3 regions of the Microbacterium sp. NPDC056234 genome follow, and region 2 is predicted to be linked to each of the others. Evidence: riboswitches for the same ligand, from Rfam matches in the RefSeq annotation. Region 2 holds a riboswitch; each other region holds the start of a gene.
The links. Region 2 has a riboswitch for thiamine pyrophosphate ahead of ACFCYE_RS06270 (MFS transporter). Riboswitches for the same ligand answer to the same signal wherever they lie in the genome.
Positions count from the first base shown of each region.

Region 1: linked by a shared signal. The riboswitch ahead of thiM (hydroxyethylthiazole kinase) and the one ahead of ACFCYE_RS06270 (MFS transporter) in region 2 are both predicted to bind thiamine pyrophosphate.
Region 3: linked by a shared signal. The riboswitch ahead of ACFCYE_RS03710 (ECF transporter S component) and the one ahead of ACFCYE_RS06270 (MFS transporter) in region 2 are both predicted to bind thiamine pyrophosphate.

Region 1 is NZ_JBHJTE010000004.1:363,762-371,677, forward strand. It holds gene pheT (phenylalanine--tRNA ligase subunit beta) at 1-1,789, shown strand, start outside; gene ACFCYE_RS13685 (glycoside hydrolase family 3 N-terminal domain-containing protein) at 1,861-3,033, shown strand; gene ACFCYE_RS13690 (pyridoxal 5'-phosphate synthase) at 3,059-3,655, shown strand; gene ACFCYE_RS13695 (cupin domain-containing protein) at 3,652-4,089, shown strand; TPP riboswitch at 4,114-4,207, shown strand; gene thiM (hydroxyethylthiazole kinase) at 4,198-5,046, shown strand; gene ACFCYE_RS13705 (bifunctional hydroxymethylpyrimidine kinase/phosphomethylpyrimidine kinase) at 5,043-7,190, shown strand; gene ACFCYE_RS13710 (NAD-dependent epimerase/dehydratase family protein) at 7,237-7,916, shown strand, end outside.
Region 2 is NZ_JBHJTE010000002.1:93,580-101,495, reverse strand. It holds gene ACFCYE_RS06280 (serine hydrolase domain-containing protein) at 1-171, shown strand, start outside; gene ACFCYE_RS06275 (DUF1304 domain-containing protein) at 178-570, opposite strand; gene ACFCYE_RS06270 (MFS transporter) at 567-1,919, opposite strand; TPP riboswitch at 1,910-2,003, opposite strand; gene ACFCYE_RS06265 (type II CAAX prenyl endopeptidase Rce1 family protein) at 2,015-2,842, opposite strand; gene trmB (tRNA (guanosine(46)-N7)-methyltransferase TrmB) at 2,839-3,564, opposite strand; gene ACFCYE_RS06255 (DUF3097 domain-containing protein) at 3,597-4,430, opposite strand; gene ACFCYE_RS06250 (TPM domain-containing protein) at 4,579-6,600, shown strand; gene ACFCYE_RS06245 (PspA/IM30 family protein) at 6,654-7,391, shown strand; gene ACFCYE_RS06240 (arginase family protein) at 7,456-7,916, shown strand, end outside.
Region 3 is NZ_JBHJTE010000001.1:746,223-754,138, forward strand. It holds gene ACFCYE_RS03705 (D-alanyl-D-alanine carboxypeptidase) at 119-1,882, opposite strand; TPP riboswitch at 1,943-2,052, shown strand; gene ACFCYE_RS03710 (ECF transporter S component) at 2,045-2,710, shown strand; gene ACFCYE_RS03715 (ABC transporter ATP-binding protein) at 2,713-4,170, shown strand; gene ACFCYE_RS03720 (energy-coupling factor transporter transmembrane component T family protein) at 4,167-4,946, shown strand; gene ACFCYE_RS03725 (phosphotransferase) at 4,948-5,673, opposite strand; gene ACFCYE_RS03730 (DUF488 domain-containing protein) at 5,795-6,154, opposite strand; gene ACFCYE_RS03735 (SDR family NAD(P)-dependent oxidoreductase) at 6,253-7,014, shown strand; gene ACFCYE_RS03740 (SDR family oxidoreductase) at 7,041-7,871, shown strand; gene ACFCYE_RS03745 (sulfite exporter TauE/SafE family protein) at 7,885-7,916, opposite strand, start outside.

The DNA.
Region 1 (7,916 bases), on a different contig from region 2:
CGACCCCTCGCGGCCGACCCCGCCGTGGATGGTGTCGCGACTGTCGCTCGCCGGCATCCGCTCGCTGGGCGTGCTCATCGACATCACCAACTACGTCATGCTCGAGCTCGGCAACCCGATCCACGGCTACGACCTGGACAAGCTGGCCGGCGGCATCACGGTCCGCCGAGCCGAGCAGGGCGAGAAGATGACGACGCTGGACGGCCAGGAGCGCGCTCTGCACGTCGAGGATCTGCTGATCACCGACGACTCGGGCCCGATCGGACTCGCCGGCGTCATGGGCGGTGGCACGACAGAGATGACGGACGAGACGCGCAACGTGCTCATCGAGGCCGCGAACTTCGATCCGGTGTCGATCGCCCGCACGGCTCGCCGGCACAAGCTGCCCAGTGAGGCGTCCAAGCGCTTCGAGCGCGGCGTGGACCCGCTGATCCCGTTCGTCGCGGCGCGCCGCGTCGCCGACCTCATGGTCGAGCTCGCCGGCGGGACGCTGGACGAGGTCGGTGGAGCGCTCTACTCCGAGGTGGAGATCGCCGGCATCGAGCTCCCGGCCGAGTTCGTCCCCGGTCTGATCGGTGTCGACTACGAGGATGCCGAGATCGTCGACGCTCTCGAACTGATCGGCGCCGAGGTCACGGAGAACTCGGACGGCTGGTTCGTCATCCCGCCGAGCTGGCGACCCGATCTCACCGACAAGTGGACGCTCGCCGAGGAGGTCGCCCGCATCCACGGGCTCGACCGGATCCCGTCCGTGCTGCCCACGCCGCCATCGGGCAGAGGCCTCACCGCGATGCAGCAGGGACGTCGGCGCGTCGCCAACGCGCTCGCGGCCGCCGGCCTCGTCGAGACTCCGGCTTTCCCGTTCACGACCGAGGCGCACAACGACCTGCACGGGTCGGCGACGGGCGAGCACCTGCCCAGCATCCGCTTGGCCAACCCTCTCGATGGCCAGGCGCCGTTCCTGCGCCGGTCGCTGATCCCCGGTCTCCTGCAGATCGCGCACCGCAACATCGCGCGCGGCCTGACCGACGTCGCGATCTTCGAGGCGGGCATCGTGTTCCTCCCCGAGGCGGGCATTCGCTACGGCACCGATGAGGTGCCGCCGCTGGGCGCGCGTCCGTCGGACGAGACGCTCGCCGAGCTGAACGCCTCGATCCCACCGCAGCGCCGTCACATCGCCGCGCTGTTCGCCGGCAACGTGACGCCTCGCCAGCCCGGTCGTGCCGCTGAGGCGTACGGCCTCAGCGAGGCGTTGGACGCCGTCCAGGTGATCGCCGCGGCCGCCGGTGTCGAGATCGACGTCGTCCAGGGACAGCGCGCAGCGCTGCACCCGGGCCGCACCGGCGTGCTGAGCGTGCGCGCTGCCGAGGTGGGGCATGTCGGCGAACTGCACCCCCAGGTCTCATCCGATGCGGACCTCCCCGGTCGTGCTGTCGTGCTCGAGCTGGATCTCGACGGCATCCTGGAACTCGCCGGTATCGGCGTCGTCGCGGAGAGCCTGTCGACCTTCCCAGCGGCGACGCAGGACGTGTCGTTGGTCGTGCCGGCGGCGTTGGCCGCGGGCGACCTGCGCGAGGCGCTCGTCGAGGGTGCGGGAGCGCTCCTTGAATCGCTGCGGCTCGTTGACGACTACCGGGGCGAAGGCCTCCCGGACGGCGCGAAGAGCCTCACCTTCGCGCTCCGCTTCCGCGCGCCGGACCGGACGCTGACCGCGGCGGAGGCGACCGAGGCGAAGCTCGCCGGTGTCGCCGTCGCCGCAGAGCGCTTCGGAGCGACGCTGCGCGAGTGAGTATCACGCCGAACGGACCGTTCGCCTGAATCCGGTCGTCCGCCTGGCCGAACCCAAGGCAGGATGGTGACATGACGAGTTCGCGGAGGACACGGCAGCGTCTGAAGGCCGCCGCTCTCGTCGCCGTGCTGGGCGTCGGACTCGCGGCCTGCGCACCGGTCGCGCAGCCGACACCGAAGAGCGCGCTCTCCACGCCGTCGGCGACGCCGTCGCCCTCTCCGTCGGCGACGCCGAGGACCGCATTCGAACGGGCAGCCGAACGCGTCGCCGAGATGCCCGTGCGGGAGCGGGCGGCGCTCGTGGTCATGGGCTACGCGGAAGGGACGGATCCCGCCGCTCTCGCTGCCTACGTCGCGGACGGTCCGCGCGGTCTGATTCTGATGGGGAACAACATCCCCGGTGCACCGGAGCAGCTGCGCGCGATGACGGACGCGGTGCACGCGGCATCCGGTGATGCTCTGATCGCGACCGACCAGGAAGGCGGCATCGTCGCCCGAGTGCCGTGGGACGACCTTCCGTCCGCCAGGACGCTTCAGAACGAGGCGCCGTCTGCGGCGCAGACCGCATTCGCGGCGCGGGGCCAGTTACTCGACGACGCGGGGATCGACATCAACTTCGGCGTCGTGGCGGATGTCCCGCGATCGGTCGGCTCGTTCATCCACAGCCGGTCATATGGCACGGACGCCCAGGCCGTCGCCGATCGGGTCGCGGCGATCGTCGTGGGAGAGACCGGTCATGTCGCCACGACGCTCAAGCACTTCCCCGGGCACGGTGCGGCGGAAGGCGACTCGCACCATTCCATCCCGAGTACGGATATGAGCCTGGACGAATGGCGATCCGTCGACGCGCTGCCCTTCCGAGCGGGCATCGATGCGGGCGCCGAGCTCGTGATGATGGGGCACCTGAGATTCAGCGCCGTGTCGCAGCTGCCGGCGACGCTGTCACCGCAGTGGTACGCCCTCCTTCGCGACGAACTCGGATTCGAAGGTGTCGCCGTCACGGACGATCTCGGGATGCTGCTCTCCTCAGGGGATCCGGCGTACGCCGACCCGGTGGCGAACGCGATCATGGCGGTCGATGCCGGCGCCGACATGGTGCTGACGATCGCAGGTTCGACGCCGGAGACCGCGGGGCGGAGCATCGATGCACTGGCCGCACGAGCCGAGTCCGATCGGGCGTTCGCCGATCGCCTTGCCGAGGCGGCGACGCGCGTGGCGGTGCTCGCCGAGTCGGCGCGTGGTTGAGAGGCGCCTGGGCCAGGATGGTCGCATGACGCGTTCTGCGACGGACTGGCTGCGATCGCTCCCGTCGCTCACGGGCATACCGCCCGCGTTCGACCCCTCCGATGCACCGGATACACCCGAACAGCTCTTCCTCGAGTGGATCTCGGCCGCGTCCGAGGCAGGTGTCGCCGAGCCGCATGCCATGACGCTCGCGACCGTCGATCGGGACGGCTTCGCCGATGCGCGGACGCTGATCCTCAAGGACGTCGACCGTCGCGGCTGGGCCTTCGCCGGGCATCGGGTGTCGCGCAAGAGCGAGCAGCTGTTCGAACGACCGGTGGCGGCATTGAACTTCTGGTGGCAGCCGGTGACGCGCGCCGTCCGCGTGCGCGGCTCTGTCATCCCAGCGGATGCCGACGAGAGCGCCGCCGATCTCGTCGCGCGCTCGCCCGCGGCGCGCGACGGCATCCGGCCGGGGGACTGGCTGCTGTGGCGCCTGGTCCCTGATCGCGTCGAGTTCTGGCAGGGGTCTGTCGATCGACGGCACCTGCGGCTCGTCTACGAGCGCGCCGGTGAAGGCTGGACGCGCCGCATCGCCACCGGACACACGGATACCCATCAGAGCGGAGAGACCAACGCATGAGCGACTACGAAGTGATCAGCATCGGGGCGCCGGACGCATGGCGCGAGCATTTCGGCGGGTTCGCTCCTTCGCGCTCCCGTGACGGACGCCGCGTCGTCGACCACGAACTGACGATGCAGTACGTCGGCATGACCGCGAACGCGCTGCAACCAGGCGAGGAGGCCGGGTACTGGCACACCCATTCCCGCGTCGAGGAGCTGTACGTGTTCCTCTCCGGTCGCGGGCAGATGGGCCTGGACGACGACGTCGTCGAGGTCGAGGCCGGCACGGTCATCCGCGTCGGGCAGGGCGTGTGGCGGACATGGCGTGCGCGGCCGGACAGCGACAGCGAGCTGCGCTGGCTGTGCATCCGCGCCGGCGGCGAGCAGCTGCCGCATCTGCCCGATGACGCCACGCGCGCGCCCGACCGGCCGATGCCGTGGGCGAACGCGTGATCGATCGCGCGCACTAGACTGCGAGGCAGTGACACGGGGTGCCGCGACCGCGGCTGAGAACAGACCCGTCGAACCTGATCTAGTTCGTACTAGCGAAGGGATGTCGCGATGAGCGATCTTCTGCGTCCAGTTTCCGATACCGACCTCGCCTCCGAGGCCGCGACCCTGTTGGCGCAGCTGCGCGCAGCGCCCCCGCTGACACACTGCATCACGAACGCGGTGGTCACCGGCTTCACCGCCAACGTCCTGCTCGCCCTCGGTGCGTCGCCCGCGATGGTCGACATCGTGGGCGAGTCCGAGATGTTCGCGACCATCGCATCGGGCGTGCTCATCAACCTCGGCACTCCGAGACCCGAGCAACGCGCTGCCAGCCGTGAGGCGGTGGCCGGTGCCGCGGCGGCCGGGACGCCGTGGGTGCTCGACCCGGTCGCGATCGGGGCGCTGCCGGTGCGCACCGCCCTCGCGCACGACCTCCTTGCGCTGCGACCGACCGCGATCCGCGGGAACCCTTCCGAGATCCTGGCGCTGGCAGGTGCCAGCGCCGGCGGTCGCGGCGTCGACACCACCGATACGACGGATGCCGCAGCAGATGCGGCGTTCGCACTCGCGCAGCGCCATGGCAGCGTCGTCGCCGTCTCCGGGCCGGTGGATCTGATCACCGACGGCCGGCGCGTGATCCGCATCGCGAACGGCGATGCGCTGCTGACCAGGGTGACCGGAGGCGGGTGCGCGCTAGGCGCAGTGATGGCCGCATTCCTCGGCACCGCGCGCGCCACAGGAACGGACGCGCTCACGGCGATCGCCGCGGCTGCTCTCGTCTACACGATCGCGGCGGAGCGCGCGGCGTCCGCCTCCGCGGGCCCCGGCAGCTTCGCCGTGGCGCTGCTCGACGCTCTGGCGGCCGTCCGTCCCGGCGACGTCGCGGCCGCTGCGCGCATCGAGGAGGCGACCCGATGATCGCGGACCTCTCGCTCTACCTCGTCACTGACGCGGCGTTGTGCGGCGCTCGGGGCGTCGTCGAGACGGTCGCGCAGGCCGTGGACGGCGGTGTGCGCATCGTCCAACTCCGCGACAAGGCGGCGACGGATGCCGAGATCACCGCTCAGCTCCTCGAACTGTCGCGCGTGATCGACGGGCGCGCACTGCTCGTCGTCAACGACCGTCTCGACGCGGCTCTCGCCGCGCGGGCGCAGGGCGCGCGTGTGGACGGCGTGCACCTCGGACAGGGCGACGAGTCAGTGCTCCGCGCCCGCGCGCTGCTCGGCCCCGATGCGCTGATCGGCCTGACCGCGAACAGCCCGGCCCATCTCGACGCCGTGCTCGCCCTCCCCGCCGGAACGGTGGACTATCTGGGCGTCGGTGTCATCCGACCGACCAGCACGAAGCCGGATCATCCGCCGGCGCTCGGTATCGACGGCTTCCGCATGTTCGCCGCGGCCAGCCCCCTGCCGTGCGTGGCGATCGGCGGCGTCGGCCTCGAGGACGCCGCCGACCTCAGGGCCGCCGGGGCCGCCGGCGTGGCTGTCGTGTCCGCGTTGTGCGCCGTCGACGACCCGCGTGCGGCCGCCGCCGAGTTCCTGAGGCGGTGGCGCGCCCGATCGACACCCCGCGTGCTCAGCATCGCGGGCAGTGACCCGTCCGGCGGCGCGGGCATCCAGGCGGATCTGAAGTCCATCGCCGCCAACGGCGGATACGGCATGGCGGTCATCACCGCGCTGACCGCGCAGAACACTCGGGGTGTGCGGACCGTGCACGTACCACCGGCCGCGTTCCTGCAGGATCAGCTCGACGCACTGTCTGACGACATCGTCATCGACGCGGTGAAGATCGGGATGCTGGCGAACGCCGAGGTGATCCGTGCCGTGACCGATTGGCTCGACACCGAGCGTCCGCCGATCGTCGTCGTGGACCCCGTCATGGTCGCCACGAGCGGTGATCGCCTGCTCGATGCCGACGCCGAAGGTGCCCTGCGCGCACTGCTGACGAGGGCGGACATCGTGACCCCCAACCTCGCGGAGCTCTCGGTACTGGCGGAACGTCCGATCGTCGGCTGGATCGATGCGCTCGCCGCTGCGGACGAGTTGTCGACGCGGATCGGCGCCGCTGTGCTGGTCAAGGGCGGGCATCTCTCCGGAGACGACGCACCGGACGCCCTCGTGGATGCCGCGCAGCACACGCGGCGCGAGTTCGCCGGCACGCGCATCGCGACGGCGAACACGCACGGCACCGGATGCTCGCTGTCGGCGGCGATCGCCACGCGCCTCGCTCGCGGGGATGCTCCAGAGAAGGCGGTCGTGGCCTCCCGTGCCTGGCTGCGAGAGTCCCTCCGCGCCGGCGACGCGCTGCGTGTCGGTCGAGGGCACGGCCCGATCAGCCACTTCGCGGGGCTCTGGGCCAGGGGCGGCGTCGAAACCAGTCCATCGGCCACCGAGATCGCCGACGATTGGTGGGACCGCATCCGCGGCATCCACGAAGGCATCGACGAGCTCGCGTTCATCCGCGGTCTGGCCGACGGCACGCTGGGGCGCGAGCCGTTCGTGTTCTACCTCGGCCAGGACGCGCTGTATCTCCGCGAATACGCGCGGGTTCTCGCCGAAGCGGCCCGGCGGGCTCCCACGTCCGCCGAGCAGGCGTTCTGGGCCAACGGCGCGCATGGGGCGATCGTCGGAGAGCTCGAGCTGCATGCCTCCTGGCTGACGCCGGAGCATGGCGTGACGTCCGATACATTCCGTTCCGAGCCGTCCCCGACCACGACGGCCTACTTGGATCATCTGCGCTCGACCGCGTTCGGCGGCGACTACGCCGAGCTGATCGCCGCGATCCTGCCGTGCTACTGGCTGTACACCGACCTGGGCAGGCGCCTGCACGCGGGGGAGTTCGGCGAATATGCGCGCGACCCGCGGCATCCGTACGCCTCCTGGCTCGAGACCTACGCGGACCCGGCTTTCGAAGAGGCGACGGCCCAGGCGATCGTGTACGTCACGCAGGCGGCCGCTGCGGCGGACGACGAGACCAGGGCGAGGATGTTCCGGGCGTTCGAGCGCTCCAGCGCATTGGAGCTCGCCTTCTTCGCGGCTCCTCTGGAGCCTGCTCTGCTCTGAGCGGAGACTCTTCCGCTCAGAGGGTGGGACCTGCTGACATGGACACATGACGGAAGTGCTGATCCTCGGAGGAACCGGCTGGCTGTCCGGCCGCATCGCGCAGCGATGGCAGGATGCCGGGGCCCGCGTCACCTGCCTCGCACGCGGTGGCCGGCCGGTGCCGGACGGAACCGTGCTCGTGCCGGGGGACAGGAACGACGCCTCCGCATACGACCCGCTGCGCCGGGACTGGGACGAGATCGTGGACATCTCGTCCCTCGGACGTCACGTTCACGACGCCGTGGCGGCCCTCGGCGAGCATGCTCGCCGGTGGACGTACGTCTCGTCGGTGTCCGTGTACTCCGACGAGACGACCATCGGCGCCGACGAGTCGGCTCCGATGCACCTCCCGGCACACGATGACGACGATGAATACCCCGGCCAGAAGGTGGCGGGCGAAAACGCGGTGCGAACGCTCGGGGAGCGCGTCCGCATCGTGCGCCCAGGGTTGATCATCGGCCAGGGCGACCCGAGCGATCGATTCGGATACTGGGCGGCCGCGTTCGACAGGGCCGGAGCCGGGTCGGTGCTGGTCCCGCCGGTCGCAGACCGTTGGGCGCAGGTGATCGATGTGGACGACGTCGCTGCGTTCGTCGTGCGGGACCGCGGTCGTGGGGTCGTGAACGTCGTCGGTGACCCGCATCCGCTCGGCGACGTGCTCGCGCTCGTCCGCGCGCGCACCGGGCA
Region 2 (7,916 bases):
GTCGCCGTCGTCACTGCGGGCGAGCACGCCGGACGCTACGGCTGGTCCGGCGGGTTGGGCACGGACTTCTTCATCGACCAGGACGGATCCTTCCGGATCGTACTGACCCAGATGGAGATGGGCCCCGCCGTCATGGCGCTGTTCGACGACCTGCAGCAGGCCGCGCGCTGACGGTGCTCAGGCGATCCCGACGCCGATCGCCGTCGCGACGATCGCGAGCAGCGGCAGTGCACCCTGCATCGTCGCGGCGCGCGCCTTGGACCGATCGGACAGGATCAGCACGAGCGCGGCTGCCAGCATCATCCCTGTGCCGGCGAACACCAGGGTGAGTCCGACGACCGTCGACCCGACGATGTACAGCCCGACGCCGAGGAAGGCCGTCAACGCCAGGAACAGATTGTAGAAGCCCTGATTGAACGCCAACGGCTTCATCGTCCGGGCATCCGCCTCGCTGGCCACCCCGAACACCTTTCGAGTCGCCGGCTCCATCCACCGCAGTGACTCGAGCGCGAAGATGAAGACGTGGAATGCGGCCGCGGCCGCCGCGAGGATGAGGCCTGCGATGATCATGCTCTGATTCTGTCGTCTTTCGCCCGTTCCGTGTGCCCCGAGCCCGCAATCGGCTCATCGATCGGACGGGCGATCGCTGCGCCGACGACGCCGAGTGCGGCGGCGAGCATCATGATCGCGGCCACCGGCCACCAATGCCCTGTCGACGCGACCAGGGCTGTGGCCGCGAGTGGCGTCAGACCACCGCCGATGACACCCGCGATCTCGCGGCCGACCGAGATCCCCGTGTAGCGGCGACGCGGCGGGAAGAGGCCGGAGAACCACAGCGGCTGCACACCGTCGGCCGCCGCGTTCACGATGCCGATCGTCACGGCCACGACCCCGACGATGGCCACAGCGTTCCCGCTGTCCAGGACGAGGAACAGCGGCACGGCCAGCGCGCCGAGGCCGCCGAGGCTCCATGCGGTGAGCCGCGCCATGCCGAGCCGCTCCCCCAGCGCACCCCAGACGGGGCACATCACGGCGGCGAGCGCTGCTGCGATCAGCAGTGCGGTCAGCGCTGCGTGCGCCGAGAACCCCAGCATCGCCGTCGCGTACCCGAGACAGAACACCGTGATGGTGTAGAAACAGGCGTTCTGACCGGTCCGCACGAGCACGGCGGCGATCACGTTCCGGGGAGCGCCGAGAGATTCGCGCAGCGGACGCCGCGGCTGCTCTTTCGCGTCTCGGGCGAGGAACTCCGGGGATTCCCCCACCCGATGCCGCAGTACCAGGCCGACCGCGACGAGCACGACGCTCGCCAGGAACGGCACCCGCCACCCCCAGGCGAGCAGCGCCTGCTCATCCAGCAGCGCGACGACCACGACGAAGGCGAGATTGCCGAGGATGAGACCGCAGTACAGCGACGCAGCGACGATCCCGCCGCGCAGCCCGCGGTGACGCGACGAATGCTCCAGCGCGATCAGCACGGCGCCCGGCCACTCCCCGCCGGCCGCCAAGCCCTGCACGAATCGCAGGGCGACAAGTGCCAACGGGGCGAACACACCGATCTGCGCGTACCCGGGCAATACGCCGATGCATGCGGTGGCGAGTCCCATCATCAACAGCGTCGCCGTGAGCACCGGGCGCCGTCCGAAGCGATCGCCCAGCGATCCCGCCAGCAGTCCGCCGACCGGGCGGGCGATGAAACCCGTCGCGAACGTGGCGAACGACAGCAGAATGCCGATCATCGGCTCCTGCGCAGGGAAGAACACTGCGGGGAACACCAGAGCGGCCGCCGTGCCGTAGAGGAAGAAGTCGTACCACTCGAAGGCTGTGCCGGTCGCCGCGGCGGCCAGGGCGAGCCCTCCGCGCTCGGTGCGCAGCTGCGCGGACGGATGGACGGGTTCGGTGAGTGCGTGCGTGTGCATCGCGACATCCCTTCGCTAGTACGAGCTAGATCAGGTTCGACGGGTGTGATCTCAGCCGCGCAGGCGGCACCCCGTGTCACTGCAGACGAGCTTATCTATACGAGGAAGATGGGCAGCGATCCCGGATTGTGGGCATGCACGAGCACGGCGAACACGACGGCGTCGAAGAGCAGATGCACGGTGACCACATACGCCAGCGAGTGGGTGCGCAGGAAGATGAACCCCTGCAGCAGGGCGAACGGGATCGTCAGCAGCGGGCCCCACTCGCGATAGCCCAGCTCCCACAGGAACGATACGAACACCACGGCCTGCAGCATGTTCGCCACAGCATCCGGGAAGTGGCGGCGCAGCAGAGCGAATACGGTGCAGATGAAGAACAGCTCGTCCCAGATGCCCACGGCGCCGACGCCGACGAACAGGCGGACGATGAGCTCCGGCGTGTCGACGACCGGCCAGTTCTGGTAGACGCCGCTGGTGATGAAGTAGAACGGCAGGATCAGCCAGCCCAGCGCCAGGACGGCGATGAGCCAGCCCCACTGCAGGCGTCCCCAGCGCTTGCCCGTGCGCCACGGGAACGAGATCGCGCGGTCGCGGTAGACGTACCGCGAGATGACGTACGGCACGAGGACGGCGCCGCCCAGTGCCAGCGTGAAGCGCAGCATGGCGAGGTTGTCGAGCTCCGCCGCGAGGGGGATGACGCTGACGATCAGCATCCCGATCGCGATGAGCGACAGATCGCGTGCGAGCGAGGGCGCGGATGCCGTCACGGCACGTCGTTCGATCGCCCACGCCGCCCCGACACCGGCGGCCAGCAGCACCCAGCCGAGCCAGGCCCACTGCACGACGAAGAAAGCCGGAGCCGCCAGGCATACCAGCGCGGCAGGCGCGATCGCCCACCGAAACGCGACGCCGGCAGCGCTCACGCGCGCGGCCTGCGCCGATACGTGAGATCGCGGATCTCGCGTCCCTTGGTGATGCCCTTGCGCTCGAAGGCGGTCATGACACGACCCTCGAAGCGATCCGCCCACTCCCCCTCGAAGGCGCGCTCGAACAGCGGTTCGGCATCGAGGACCTCGCGCATCTGCCGCGCGTAGTCCTCCCAGTCGGTGGCCAGACGCAGCACACCGTCATCGGCGAGGGCCCTGGCCGCCGTCGCGCCGAATCCATCGCGGATCAGCCGGCGCTTCGTGTGCCGCTTCTTGTGCCACGGGTCGGAGAAGAACACCCAGACCTCCGACGCGCTGCCCTCCGGAAGGTAGGTCGCCAGCACCTCCGGCGCGTTCGCCTCGACCAGGCGCAGGTTGCGGACGCCTGCCTTGTCGGCATCCAGCATGGTGCGGGCGAGCCCTGCACGGAACACCTCGACCGCGAGGAAGTCGTCGCCGGGACGGGATGCCGCGGCCGAGACGATCGCGTGGCCCTGACCCGATCCGATCTCGACGATCAGTGCCGCGTCGCGGGCGTACTCGGCTGCCACATCGAGCCGCGCGTCCGGGTGAACACTCGTCGAAGCGACATCTCGCGGCACCTCGAGCAGATAGTGCCCGGCGAGCTCCTCGAACGCCCGCTCCTGCGCCTCCGACATGCGTCCGCTGCGACGGACGAAGGAGACGGGTTCATCGCGGAAAGTGCGGGGCTCTGGCATATGTCAAGGGTAACCGGGGCCCGCGCCGCGCCTCACGGCGCGGTGACGAAGTCGATCAGCTCCTCGACCCGGCCGAGGAGTGTCGGCTCGAGGTCGCGGTAGGTCGTGACCTTGCTCAGAATGGCCTGCCAGGCACGAGCGATGTCCGCCTGGTCCTCGTGCGGCCACCCGAACGCCTTGCAGATGCCGACCTTCCACTCGATACCGCGCGGGATCTCCGGCCAGCGCGGGATGCCCAGCGACTCCGGCTTCACGCACTGCCACACGTCGACATACGGGTGGCCGACGATGCGGACGTGCGCGCCGTGGGGTCCTCGGGCCACGGCATTCGCGATGCGCGACTCCTTGGATCCGGGGACGAGATGGTCGACGAGCACACCGTAACGGCGCTTCGCACTGGGTGGCTCGGCCGCGAGCAGATCGTCCAGCAGGTCGACGCCCTGCAGGTATTCGACGACGACGCCCTCGACGCGCAGGTCGGCTCCCCACACCTTCTCGACGAGCTCGGCATCGTGGCGGCCTTCGACGAGGATGCGGCTCGGCAGCGCCACACGGGCGCGCTGGTCCGCTGCGACGAAGGATCCGGATGCCGTCCGCCGAGGCCCCCTCTCCTTCGGCGCAAGCGGGACGAGTCTGACGGGCTGGCCGTCGATGAGGAACCCGCCCCCGAGGGGGAACAGCCGCTTGCGGCCCTTCCAATCCTCCAATTCGACCGTGCCGGACTGCACTTTCGTCACCGCGCCGCAGAACCCGTCGTCGGCGACCTCCACGACGAGGTCCGCCTCCGCCGGAACCTGAGGGATCTGCTTCGCCGCACGCTCGCGCCACCCCTTGGCGAGCACATCGGCACCGTACCTGTCGTCCATGCCTTCCAGCGTATGTGTGGGCGAACAGCTTCCCTGCGACGACACAGACTGTTTCCGTACAGTCGGTACCCTCGGTTCACGTCAGTGAATAGACTCGTGCTCAGCGGGGGCCCAGGGTCCCACCGGAGGGAGCAGAATGCGGTCACGGATGACGATCATCCTGGGGATGATCGTGGCGGTGCTCGCCTCCGGCTTCCTCGCGTCGAGCGCCGTGGCGACGCCGCCCGTGACGCTGGATGCCGGATTCGTCACCGACGCAGCCGGCGCCCTCAGCTCCTCAGAACTCAACGCGGCGAACGCCCGGCTGGACACGCTGAGCGAAGCGGCCGCCGGCGACCTCTACGTCGTGATCGTCGATGAGTTCACGAATCCGTCCGACAGCGTCGAATGGGCGGATCAGACGGCGATCGACAACGGACTGGGCGCGGATCAGTATCTGCTCGCGATCGCGGTCGACTCCCGCCAGTACGCGCTCTCCGCCGACGGCGAGGGGCCGCTGAGCGAGAGCCAGCTGGACAGCGTCTCCCAGGCGGTCGAGGATCGTCTGGGCGACGGCGACTGGGACGGAGCGATCATCTCGGCCGCCGACGCCTTCCCCGGACCGTCGAACGCCGGATGGATCCTGCTGTTCGTTCTGATCGCCGCCGCTGTGGTCGCGCTGATCATCTGGCTGGTCGCCCGCGCGAAGAAGAAGTCCCGCGGCGCGCAACCGGCCATTCCAGATCCGAACGATCCGTTCTCGGGCATGAGCGACACCGATCTGGAACGTCAGGCCGGCCGCGCACTGGTCGAAGCCGACGACGCGATCACGTCGAGTCGGGAAGAGCTGGGCTTCGCGGTTGCCCAGTTCGGGGAGGAGTCGACTGCGCAGTTCACCCAGGTGGTGGACCAGGCGAAGACCAGGATCGCCGAGGCGTTCGCGCTCAAGCAGCAGCTCGACGATGAGAACGAGGACTCCGCCGAGCAGCGCCGCGCTTGGCACATCCAGATCATCCAGCTGTGCGCAGCAGCCGACGAACTGCTCGATGACAACATCGAGACGTTCGAGGAGCTGCGCAAGGTCGAGGCCGAGGCGCCTGCCGCCCTGCAGCGCGTGCAGGTGCGTCGCAACGAAGCGCAGTCCGTCGTCTCGGCGCTGCCCGGCGCCGTGGCGGAGCTGGCCGCGACCTACGATGCCGCCGCTCTCCGCACCGTCTCCGAGAACCCCGTTCAGGCCGCAGAGCGACTGGCTCTCGCCGACACCGAGATCTCCGAGGCGACGACCCTCATCGCCGACAGCCGGCGAGGCGAAGCCGCCTTCTCCATCCGCACCGCGGAGCAGGCCGTCGTGCAGGCCGAACAGCTCGCCGCCGCTGTGACGACGCTCGGCACGAGTCTCGCCGCGATCGAGGACCAGGCGAAGGCGCTGATCGCCGACCTAGAAGCCGACCTGGCCGCCGCCGCACAGGCGCCGGATGCGACGGGGGTGATCGCCCCGCTCATCGCCGGTACGCGCACCCGCGTCGATGAGGCGAACGCAGCGCTGAGCAGGACCGGCCGCGACCCGCAGCGCATCGTCGACACCCTGGCCGATGCGAACACGCAGATCGACGCGGCGCTGGCGCAGATGCGCGATGCCGCCGAGCAGGCTCAGCGCGCCGCACGGACGCTGCAGCAGCGGCTGATGCAGGCGCAGGCGCAGATCTCGGCCGCGAGCGATTACATCATGACCCGCCGGGGTGCGATCGGCGCGACCGCTCGCACACGCCTCGCCGAGGCCGACGCCGCGTATCGTGAGGCGGTCGCGGCGCAGGCCACCGATCCGGCCTTCGCCATCGAGCGCGCGACCCGCGCCTACAATCTCGCCTCCGAAGCGATCGCCACCGCCGAGAGCGAAGTGCAGTCCTGGGCGCCGGGCAACCCCTTCGACACGGGCTACGGCACCGGGTACGGCGGAAATTACAGCCGCGACAGCGGCATCGGCGGCGACATTCTCGGAGGCATCCTCGGAGGCCTGTTCGCGGGCGGCGGCGGAGGAGGCGGAGGCGGCTCCTGGAGCGGCGGCAGCAGCTGGCGCTCCAGCGGAGGCAGCAGCAGCCGCGGCCACCGGCCGTCGAGCTTCGGCGGCGGCTCGCGCGGGAGTTCGCGCGGCGGCTCGCGTGGCGGACGATCCCGAGGCGGTCGCTTCTGACCCGGCATCCGCAGACCTGAACGACGTCAACGACCAACCGAAAGGAATCACCCATGGTAAAGCAGTCCATCTTCGGGCGAATCTCGACCCTCGTCCGCGCGAACATCAACTCGCTTCTCGACTCCGCCGAGGACCCGCAGAAGATGATCGACCAGCTCGTGCGCGACTACACGAACAGCATCGCGGACGCCGAGGCGGCGATCGCCGAGACCATCGGCAACCTGCGTCTGCTCGAGCGCGACCACGAGGAAGACGTCCAGGCCGCGAAGGACTGGGGCAACAAGGCGCTCGCTGCGAGCCGCAAGGCCGACGAGCTGCGCACCGCGGGCAACACCCCGGATGCCGACAAGTTCGACAGCCTCGCCAAGATCGCGCTCCAGCGTCAGATCAGCGAGGAGCGCGACGCGAAGACGGCCGAGCCGACCATCGCGGCTCAGACCGAGATCGTCGACAAGCTCAAGAGCGGCCTGAACGGCATGAAGGAGAAGCTCGGCGAGCTCAAGGCGAAGCGCAGCGAGCTGCTCGCGCGCGCGAAGGTCGCCGAGGCCCAGACCAAGGTGCAGGACGCCGTCTCCTCGATCAACGTGCTCGACCCCACGAGCGAACTCGGCCGGTTCGAGGACAAGGTCCGCCGTCAGGAGGCCATCGCGCAGGGCAAGGTCGAGCTGGCCGCGTCCAGCCTCGACGCCCAGTTCGAGAGCCTCGACGACCTCGGCGAGCTCACCGAGGTCGAGGCGCGTCTGGCCGAGCTCAAGGCCGGCGGCACCTCGCAGGGCCAGCTCGGGTCCTGATTCCAGGCGGATGCTCCGGACCGGCGGTCCGGAGCATCCGCGTTTTTCCCATCCGGAGGTCGATATGGCCCACTTCCTCGTCGTGCCGCAGTGGCAGGGCTCCCCTGCCGCCCGCGCGATGCTGCTCACCGACGGAGCCGCGGCCATCGCCGGTGACCTCCCCCGCGCCGCCACCACGGTCCTCGACGTCCCGCTCGAAGCGGGCGAGTCGCTCGGAACCGGTGTGCATCGCCTCAGCGCCCTTCAGCGCGTGCGCGAACTCGTCCGAGACAATCTCGAACCCGGCGCCGTCCTCATCGGCGGCGACTGCAGCATCACCGTCGCCGCGCTCGACGCACTCGACGGCGGCACCGAAGACCTCGCCGTCGTCTGGTGCGACGCACACCCCGACCTGCACACCCCGGAGACCTCGCCATCCGGAGCGTTCTCCGGAATGGCGCTGCGCGCCGTGCTCGGCGAAGGAGAGCCGCAGCTCGTGCTTTCCCCCGGCATCCCTCCCGAGCGGATCGTCGTCGTCGGCGCCCG
Region 3 (7,916 bases), on a different contig from region 2:
CCACGACGGCCAGTGGAGGTGGCCACGGTGCGTGTGTAGCGGGCGGGACGCGTCGCGCGTGGTCGCACCTCGCGCGCTCTCGCGGCGCTGTGCGCCACCTCGGCGACGTGCGTTCCCGTCAGTCCGTGATGCCGAGCAGCTCGAACGGATGCGTCAGGCGCCACCAGGCGCTCGGACCGGAGAGCTCTTCGGAGAGCACGACGGGAATCTCGACGGTGTTCACCGGCCCGGCGACGGTCATCGAGCCGACGTCGGCATCGGCATCCCGGTTGTCGCCGAGATCGAAGGACACCTCGGCCGTCGGCGCGGTCGTGTTCCAGAGCACGACGTTCGCGTCGGCATCGGTGACGATGTCGGCGGTCGCGCCCCACGGCGTGCTGACCTCGCCGACCACGGTCTCGGCGGTGACAGCGGGCCCCTGGGCCTGCAGTTGCGCTTCGACCTGCTCGTACAGTGCGCGGCTGGCTGCGAGACGTTCCTCGTCGCTCTCCTGGCCGAGTACTGCGGCGTAGATGCGGACATCCGTGTCGCCGACTGTGACGTCCTTGGCGCTGAGCAGGTTGTAGTCGTCGTCCAGCGAGCCGGTCTTGATCCCGACGATCCCCGGCTCGCCGAGCAGGCCGTTCGAGTTGGTGACGAGGCCCGCCCCGGGCAGCTCGACCGTCGACGTGCCGACGATCTCGGCGAAGACAGGGTTCGACATGGCGATGGAGGCCAGGGCGGTCAGCGATGCCGGCGAGGCGACGTTGCGGTCGTTGCGTCCGGACGGCGTCACGACGGTGATGTCGTTCAGACCGCGTGCGGCGAGCCACTGCTCGGCCGCGGCTGCGAACTCGCGGTCGGACCCCCAGATCTCGTCGGACAGGCGGTCGATGTAGTTGTTCGCGGACCCGAGCAGGATGCCCTGAAGCATCTGGTACTCCGTGAGCGTTCCGCCGACGGGGACATCGAGCGCCGACTGGTCGTCGCTGCGGTACGACCAGTACTCCACGGTGTCGCTGTAGTCGAAGTCGAACTCCGGACCCTGCTCGCCGGGCTGCAACGGCATCGCGTCGAGCACGAGCATCGCGGAGACGACCTTCGTCACGCTGGCGATCGGGGCCGTCTCGGTGGTCGAAGCCGCTGTACTGACGCCCTCGACGCCGACGCCGGCGCTGCCGACGGCCGGCCAGGCGATGTCGGCTGCGGTCGCACCGGCCGGTGTGACCGCGACGGCCTCGATCGTCGGCGGCAGTTCGTGAAGGGGCCACAGCAGCGTGGTGGCGGCGTAGGCGACACCGAGGGCTGCGAGGGTACCGAGAGGAACGAGGATGCCGGGTTGCAGGAATCCCCGGCGCGGAGCGCCCACCAGCAGGTCGGGCTCGTCCGCGGTCGCCGTCGGTGCCTCGAGAGGGGCCGCCTGGGTGGCGGCCTCGACGTCGATCGGATTCACCCAGAGCAGGGCGGTCGCCGGAGAGTTCTCGTCGGCCCATGCGGCTGCCGGACGCACGGGTTCGGCCTGCGCCGCGAGCAGCGCCGCGAGCTCGGCGTCCGCATCGGTCGTCTCGGGCTCACCTGCCTCGGACGCGCTCGCCGCGACAGCGCCCTCGGCTGCTGAGCCGGAAGAGCCCGACTCGGCCGATTCTGCGCCGGCATCGGCATCCATACGCTTCGCGACAACCGGTGCCGCGACCCGCTCTTCTGCGACCGTGCCGGTGGCGACCGCCGCAGGCACGACGGCCACGGGCGTGGTAGGCGTATCGAGATCGTCGGAATCGACTGCTGTGGTGTCGACGGTTCCGTCGGCATCCGAATCCGTGGCCACCGGGATCGCCCCCGTGCGTCGACGGAGCTCGCGGCGCGTCAGGGCACCGCTCTCGTCGGTCTGCTCATCGAGGGTCACTCGAATACGGTACCGAATCCATATGTGACAACGCCGTATTGGCCAGGGAGTAAGATCGACCCCACAACCCACGGGAGTCCGGCGAGCCGGGCTGAGAGGAAGCGATCCGCGCTTCGACCGTCGAACCTGATCCGGATCATGCCGGCGCAGGGAGGAGATCAGATGAGTACGTCCACGTCCGCATCCGCTTCCAACGAAGCGACGAATGCCGCCGCCACCGGTGCACCCGCTTCCGCCACTCCGTGGCGCTGGCGCGTCGTCGACATCGTCGTCGCCGCTGTGCTCGGCGTCGCGATCGGCCTGTTGTTCTGGGGCTGGAACATCATCGGCGGGGCATGGTTCGGGGCCGCCGACGCGCTGACCCCCGGCCTGGGCGGCATCGCCGTCGGCATCTGGCTGATCGGAGGCGTGATCGGCGGACTCGTGATCCGCAAGCCGGGTGCCGCCTTCGTCGTCGAGGTCGTCGCCGCGATCGTCTCGATGCTGATCGGCAATGTGTGGGGCGTCTCGACGGTGCTCTCGGGCATCGTGCAGGGGCTGGGCGCCGAGCTCATCTTCGCGCTGTTCTTCTACCGTCGGTTCGGGATCGTCGTCGCGATGCTCGCCGGTGTCGGCGCCGCGGCGGCCGCCTGGGTCTTCGAGCTCTTCTACGGCAGCTCGCCCAACATCCTGAAGTCGCTCGAGTTCAACGCGATCTACCTCACCACGATCGTGATCTCCGGGGCGATCCTCGCCGGCGTGGTCGGATGGCTGCTCGTGCGCGCGCTCGCCGTCACGGGGGCCCTGAACCGCTTCGCGGCCGGGCGAGAGCTCGTCCGCGAGGTCTGAGCATGAGCGCCGCCGCCCCCGTCCGCGTCCACGCCGAAGGGTGGGGGTGGCGTTACGCGGGACGCAAGCGTGCGGCCGTCAGCGACGTCTCGTTCACGATCGAACCGGGCGAGCGAGTGCTGCTGCTGGGGGCATCCGGCGCCGGTAAGTCCACGCTGCTCGCGGGTCTTGCCGGCGTGCTCGGCGACGCCGACGAGGGGGAGCGCACCGGCTCGCTGCGGCTCGACGGCGCGGCTCCCGAATCCGCACGCGGTCGCACCGGGCTGGTCCTGCAGGACCCGGATGCCGGGATCGTGCTGTCCAAGGTCGGCGACGACGTCGCGTTCGGCTGCGAGAACCTCGGCGTCCCGGCATCCGAGATCCCCGGCCGGGTGGCCGAAGCGCTCGAGGCGACCGGACTCGACGTCGCCCTCGATCGGCCCACCAAGGCGCTCTCCGGCGGGCAGAAGCAGCGCCTCGTGCTGGCCGGCGCTCTGGCGATGCGCCCCGGTCTCCTCCTGCTGGACGAGCCGACGGCGAACCTGGATCCGGCCGGTGTCGGCGAAGTGCGCGCGAGCGTCGAGCGCGCCGTCGACGCGACGGGCGCGACGCTCGTCGTCGTCGAGCACCGCACTCCGGTGTGGGTGGATCTCATGACCCGCGTCATCGTGCTCGCCGCCGACGGCGGTCTGCTGGCCGACGGATCGCCGTCACGGGTCTTCGCCGAGCACGGCGCAGCGCTCGCCGAGGCGGGGGTGTGGGTCCCGGATGCGTCGATCGCGTTGCCGGAACTCGACGCCGCCACGGGGCCTGCGGTGCTCTCCGCCTCCGAGCTGTCGATCGCGCGCGGACCGCGCACGATCGTCCAGGCCGGGCTCGACGTGCAGATCCCGCGGGGCAGCGCGACCGTCATCTCGGGAGCGAACGGTGCGGGCAAGTCCACGCTGGCGCTCACGCTGGCCGGCCTTCTCCCGGAGCATTCCGGCGAGGTGGTCGCCGCGGCGGATCTGGCCGCACGCTCGGGCCGCCGTCCGTTCCGGTGGGCGTCGCGCGAACTGCTGACTCGCATCGGGACGGTCTTCCAGGAGCCGGAGCATCAGTTCCTCACCCAGACGCTGCGCGACGAGCTGGCGGTGGGGCCGAAGGCGCTCGGCTGGGATCGGGCCAGGACGGATGCCGTGGTCGACGCCCTTCTGGACCGCCTGGGTCTTGCTCCCCTCGCGCTCGCCAATCCCTTCACGCTGTCCGGCGGGCAGAAGCGCCGGCTGTCGGTGGCGACGGTGCTCGCGGCATCCCCCGAGGTGATCGTGCTCGACGAGCCGACCTTCGGGCAGGACCGCCGCGGCTGGATCTCGCTCGTCGCCCTGCTGCAGGAGGAGATCGCGCGCGGTCGTTCGATCGTCGCCGTGACGCACGACGAGGGCGTGATCCGCCATCTCGGCGGACACCGCATCGCGCTCGAGAGCCGGGTGAGCGCATGACCGTCGTCGAGGTCGAACGAGCGACCTGGCTCGACGGCGTGAACCCGGTGACCAAGGTCGTGCTCGCGCTCGTGCTGTCGATCCCGCTGTTCGCGTCGATCGACGTGACCAGCGCGCTCGTCGCCATCGCGTTGCAGCTGCTGTGCCTGCCGCTGACCGGGCTGACGCTCGGAACGGTCCTGAAGCGACTGCTGCCGATCGTCATCTTCGCGCCGATCGCCGGCCTCAGCATGCTGCTCTATGCCGAACCGGCAGGCCGCATCCACTGGAGCTTCGGGTTCGTCACCATCAGCGACGACTCGATTTCGCTCGCGATCGCCGTGAGCCTGCGCGTGGTCGCCCTAGGGCTGCCGACGATCCTGCTGTTCGGGCGCACGGATCCGACCGAGCTCGCCGACGCTCTCGCGCAGGTCGCGAAGCTGCCGAGCCGGTTCGTGCTGGGCATCCTGGCCGGAACGCGGATGCTGGGACTCTTCCTCGATGACTGGCGCACGATGGGCCTGGCCCGCCGGGCCAGGGGCGTCGGCGACACCGGAGCGGTGCGCCGGTTCTTCTCGATGGCGTTCGTGCTGCTCGTGTTCGCCGTGCGGCGCGGCACCAAGCTCGCCATGGCGATGGAGGCGCGCGGCTTCGGTTCCGGCATCGAACGGACATGGGCCCGGCCGTCGCGGCTCCACGGCCGGGATGCCGTGGCCCTGGCCGGTGGGCTCGCGATCATGGCGGTGGCCATCGCCGCGGCGGTCGCCGTCGGCACGTTCCGGTTCGTATGGAGTTGAGTCAGCCGGCGTTCCACAGGTCGCGGTAGTAGGCCAGGCGTTCGCGGTCGGGGTCGATGCCGTACGCCGCGATCAGGTCATCGTCCCAGCCTGGGCCCACGTTCCACTCGGTGCTCATGGATGCGACGGCGATGTCGGCCCAGCGATCGCCGGTTCCGAGCGCGGCGAGGTCGACGTGCGCGATCGGGCGCCCGGCCTCGTCGAGCAGCGTGTTGGGCATGCAGGCATCGCCATGGCACACGACGAGCCGGTCGATCTCGGGGGCGTCGCGCAGCGCGTCCGGGAGCCGGATGCCGCGGCGCTCGGCGTTCGCGAAGCGGCTCTGCACACTCCATTCCCACGGGCATTCTTTGACGGGAAGCGCGTCATGCAGCATCCGCAGCCCCTCGCCGACGGCGCGCACGGCGGCGGCCGGCTCGGCGATCCAGCGCGGGTCGACCGCGCTGCGCCCCGCGATGGCCGCGGTGACGAGCCACTCGTGACCGGCATCCTGGCCCTGCTCCAGCACGGCGGGCACCGGGGTCCAGCGCCGGGCCCAGCGCATCCGCTCCGCCTCGTCGCGCATGTTCGCCTCGGCGTCGAGCGGGCCCCACTTGATGTAGCGATCGTCGTCGGTGCGGAACGTGAGTCCGCCGAGGTTGTTCTCCCAGACCGGGGTGAGGGCGGCGCCGTCCGCGAGTTCACGGACGCGCTCGGGCACGGGGATCGACGAGGCGGGGATGGTCATGGCGAGTCCTTTCGGCGTTCACAACTCCTCATCGATGCTCGCACAGCGAGCTGCCGCGGGGCCGAGATGGCTCGCCCGCGCGCTCACCGCTGGATCTGAGGAGTTGTGAACGAGGGGCGTCTCACAACAGATCGCGCAACGCCTCCTCGAGCACGATCGCGTGATTGCGGAGCGGGTCGTGAGCCGCATACACCAGCGTCACGGTCGGGTGCGGGCGCAGCCGGTCCGCGAGATCGGCGAGGGCCGGCGCCGTGTCGTGCGCGAGTTCGGCCCGATACTGGTCGGCGTAGGCATCCCACTCGTCCGCATCCGCGGCGTGCCAGGCCTTTCGCAGCTCCGGGCTGGGCGCAGCGTCCTTGGCCCAGAGATCGATCGCCGCTCGGTCCTTGGAGAGGCCCCGCGGCCACAGCCGATCGACCAGTACGCGGAATCCGTCCGACGGGTTGGCGGTGTCGTAGGCTCGCTTGCGACGCAGTTCCATGGCTCCAACCAACACCCGCCGGGACGCCTCCCGCCAGCGTGGGACTCGGAACCGCGTAAGCTGGAACTGAGTTGCACGATCGTTCGAAGGAGAACAGCATGCAGATCCAGGGATCGGGCGCCCTCATCACGGGTGGCGCTTCGGGACTCGGCCTCGCCACGGCGCGCGCGCTCGCCGCCGCCGGCGCCCACGTCACCCTGCTCGACCTGCCGGGCTCGGCCGGTGCCGCGCTCGCCGCCGAGCTGGGCGGTGCGTTCGCGCCCGGCGATGTGACCAGCCCCCAGGATGCCGCAGCGGCCGTCGCCGTCGCGAACACCGAGGCTCCGCTGCGCGTCGTCGTGAACTGCGCCGGCATCGCCCCACCGGCCAAGGTGCTCGACCGCGAGGGCGCGCCGGGTTCGCTGGAGGACTTCGAGCGGATCGTCCGGATCAACCTCATCGGCACCTACAACGTGCTGTCGCAGGCTGCGGCCGTCATCGCTCGCACCGACCCGACGTCGTCCGGCGACCGCGGCGTCATCGTCAACACCGCGAGCGTCGCGGCGTTCGACGGACAGATCGGACAGCCGGCGTACTCGGCATCCAAGGGTGGCGTGCACGCCATGACCCTGCCGGTGGCGCGCGAGCTCGCCCGCCACGGCATCCGAGTCTGCACGATCGCCCCCGGGATCATGGAGACGCCGATGCTGGCGGGCCTGCCCGAGGCCGCGCAGGCGTCCCTCGGTGAGCAGGTGCCGTACCCGGCTCGGCTCGGCAGGCCCGCCGAGTACGCCGCGCTCGTGCAGCACATCGTCGAGAACGACTACCTGAACGGCGAGACCATCCGCCTCGACGGCGCCATCCGAATGGCACCGAAGTAGCCACCCACGGAAGACACGGGAGAAACATGACGCTGGCAGGAAAGACCATCCTGATGTCGGGCGGCAGCCGCGGCATCGGCCTCGCGATCGCGCTGCGCGCGGCGGCGGACGGCGCGAACATCGCGATGCTCGCCAAGACCGACACTCCGCACCCCAAGCTCGAGGGCACGATCCACACCGCCGCCGAGCAGATCCGCGCGGCGGGCGGCAACGCCCTGCCGATCGTCGGGGACGTGCGAGAGGACGACGACATCACCGAGGCCGTGCTCAAGACGGTCGGCGAGTTCGGGGGCATCGACATCGTCCTCAACAACGCCAGCGTGATCGACCTGTCGCGTTCGCTCGACCTCGGCGCCAAGAAGTACGACCTCATGCAGGACGTCAACGTGCGGGGGACGTTCATGCTGTCCCGCGCGGCGATCCCGCAGCTGAAGGATGCCGCGAACCCCCACATCCTGTCGCTGTCGCCGCCGCTGAACCCGACGCCGAAGTGGCTCGGTGCGCACACCGGCTACTCGCTCGCGAAGTTCGGGATGACGATGGTCACGCTCGGCCTCGCGGCCGAGTTCGCGCGGGACGGCATCGCCGCGAACACGCTGTGGCCGCGGACCACGATCGCCACCGCCGCCGTGCAGAACCTTCTGGGTGGGGACAAGGTCATGGCCGCCAGCCGAACGGCGGACATCTACGCGGATGCCGCGTACTCGGTGCTCATCAAGCCGGCGCGCGAGTACACCGGCCAGAGCCTGATCGTCGAGGACGTGCTCGAGGCGGACGGCGTGACGGACTTCTCCGGCTACGCGGCGATTCCCGGCACCCCCGACAGCGCGCTGTTCCCCGACATCTTCCTCGACTGATCGATCTCGGCCGTCAGAACAGCAGGTACACCGCGCCCACGATCG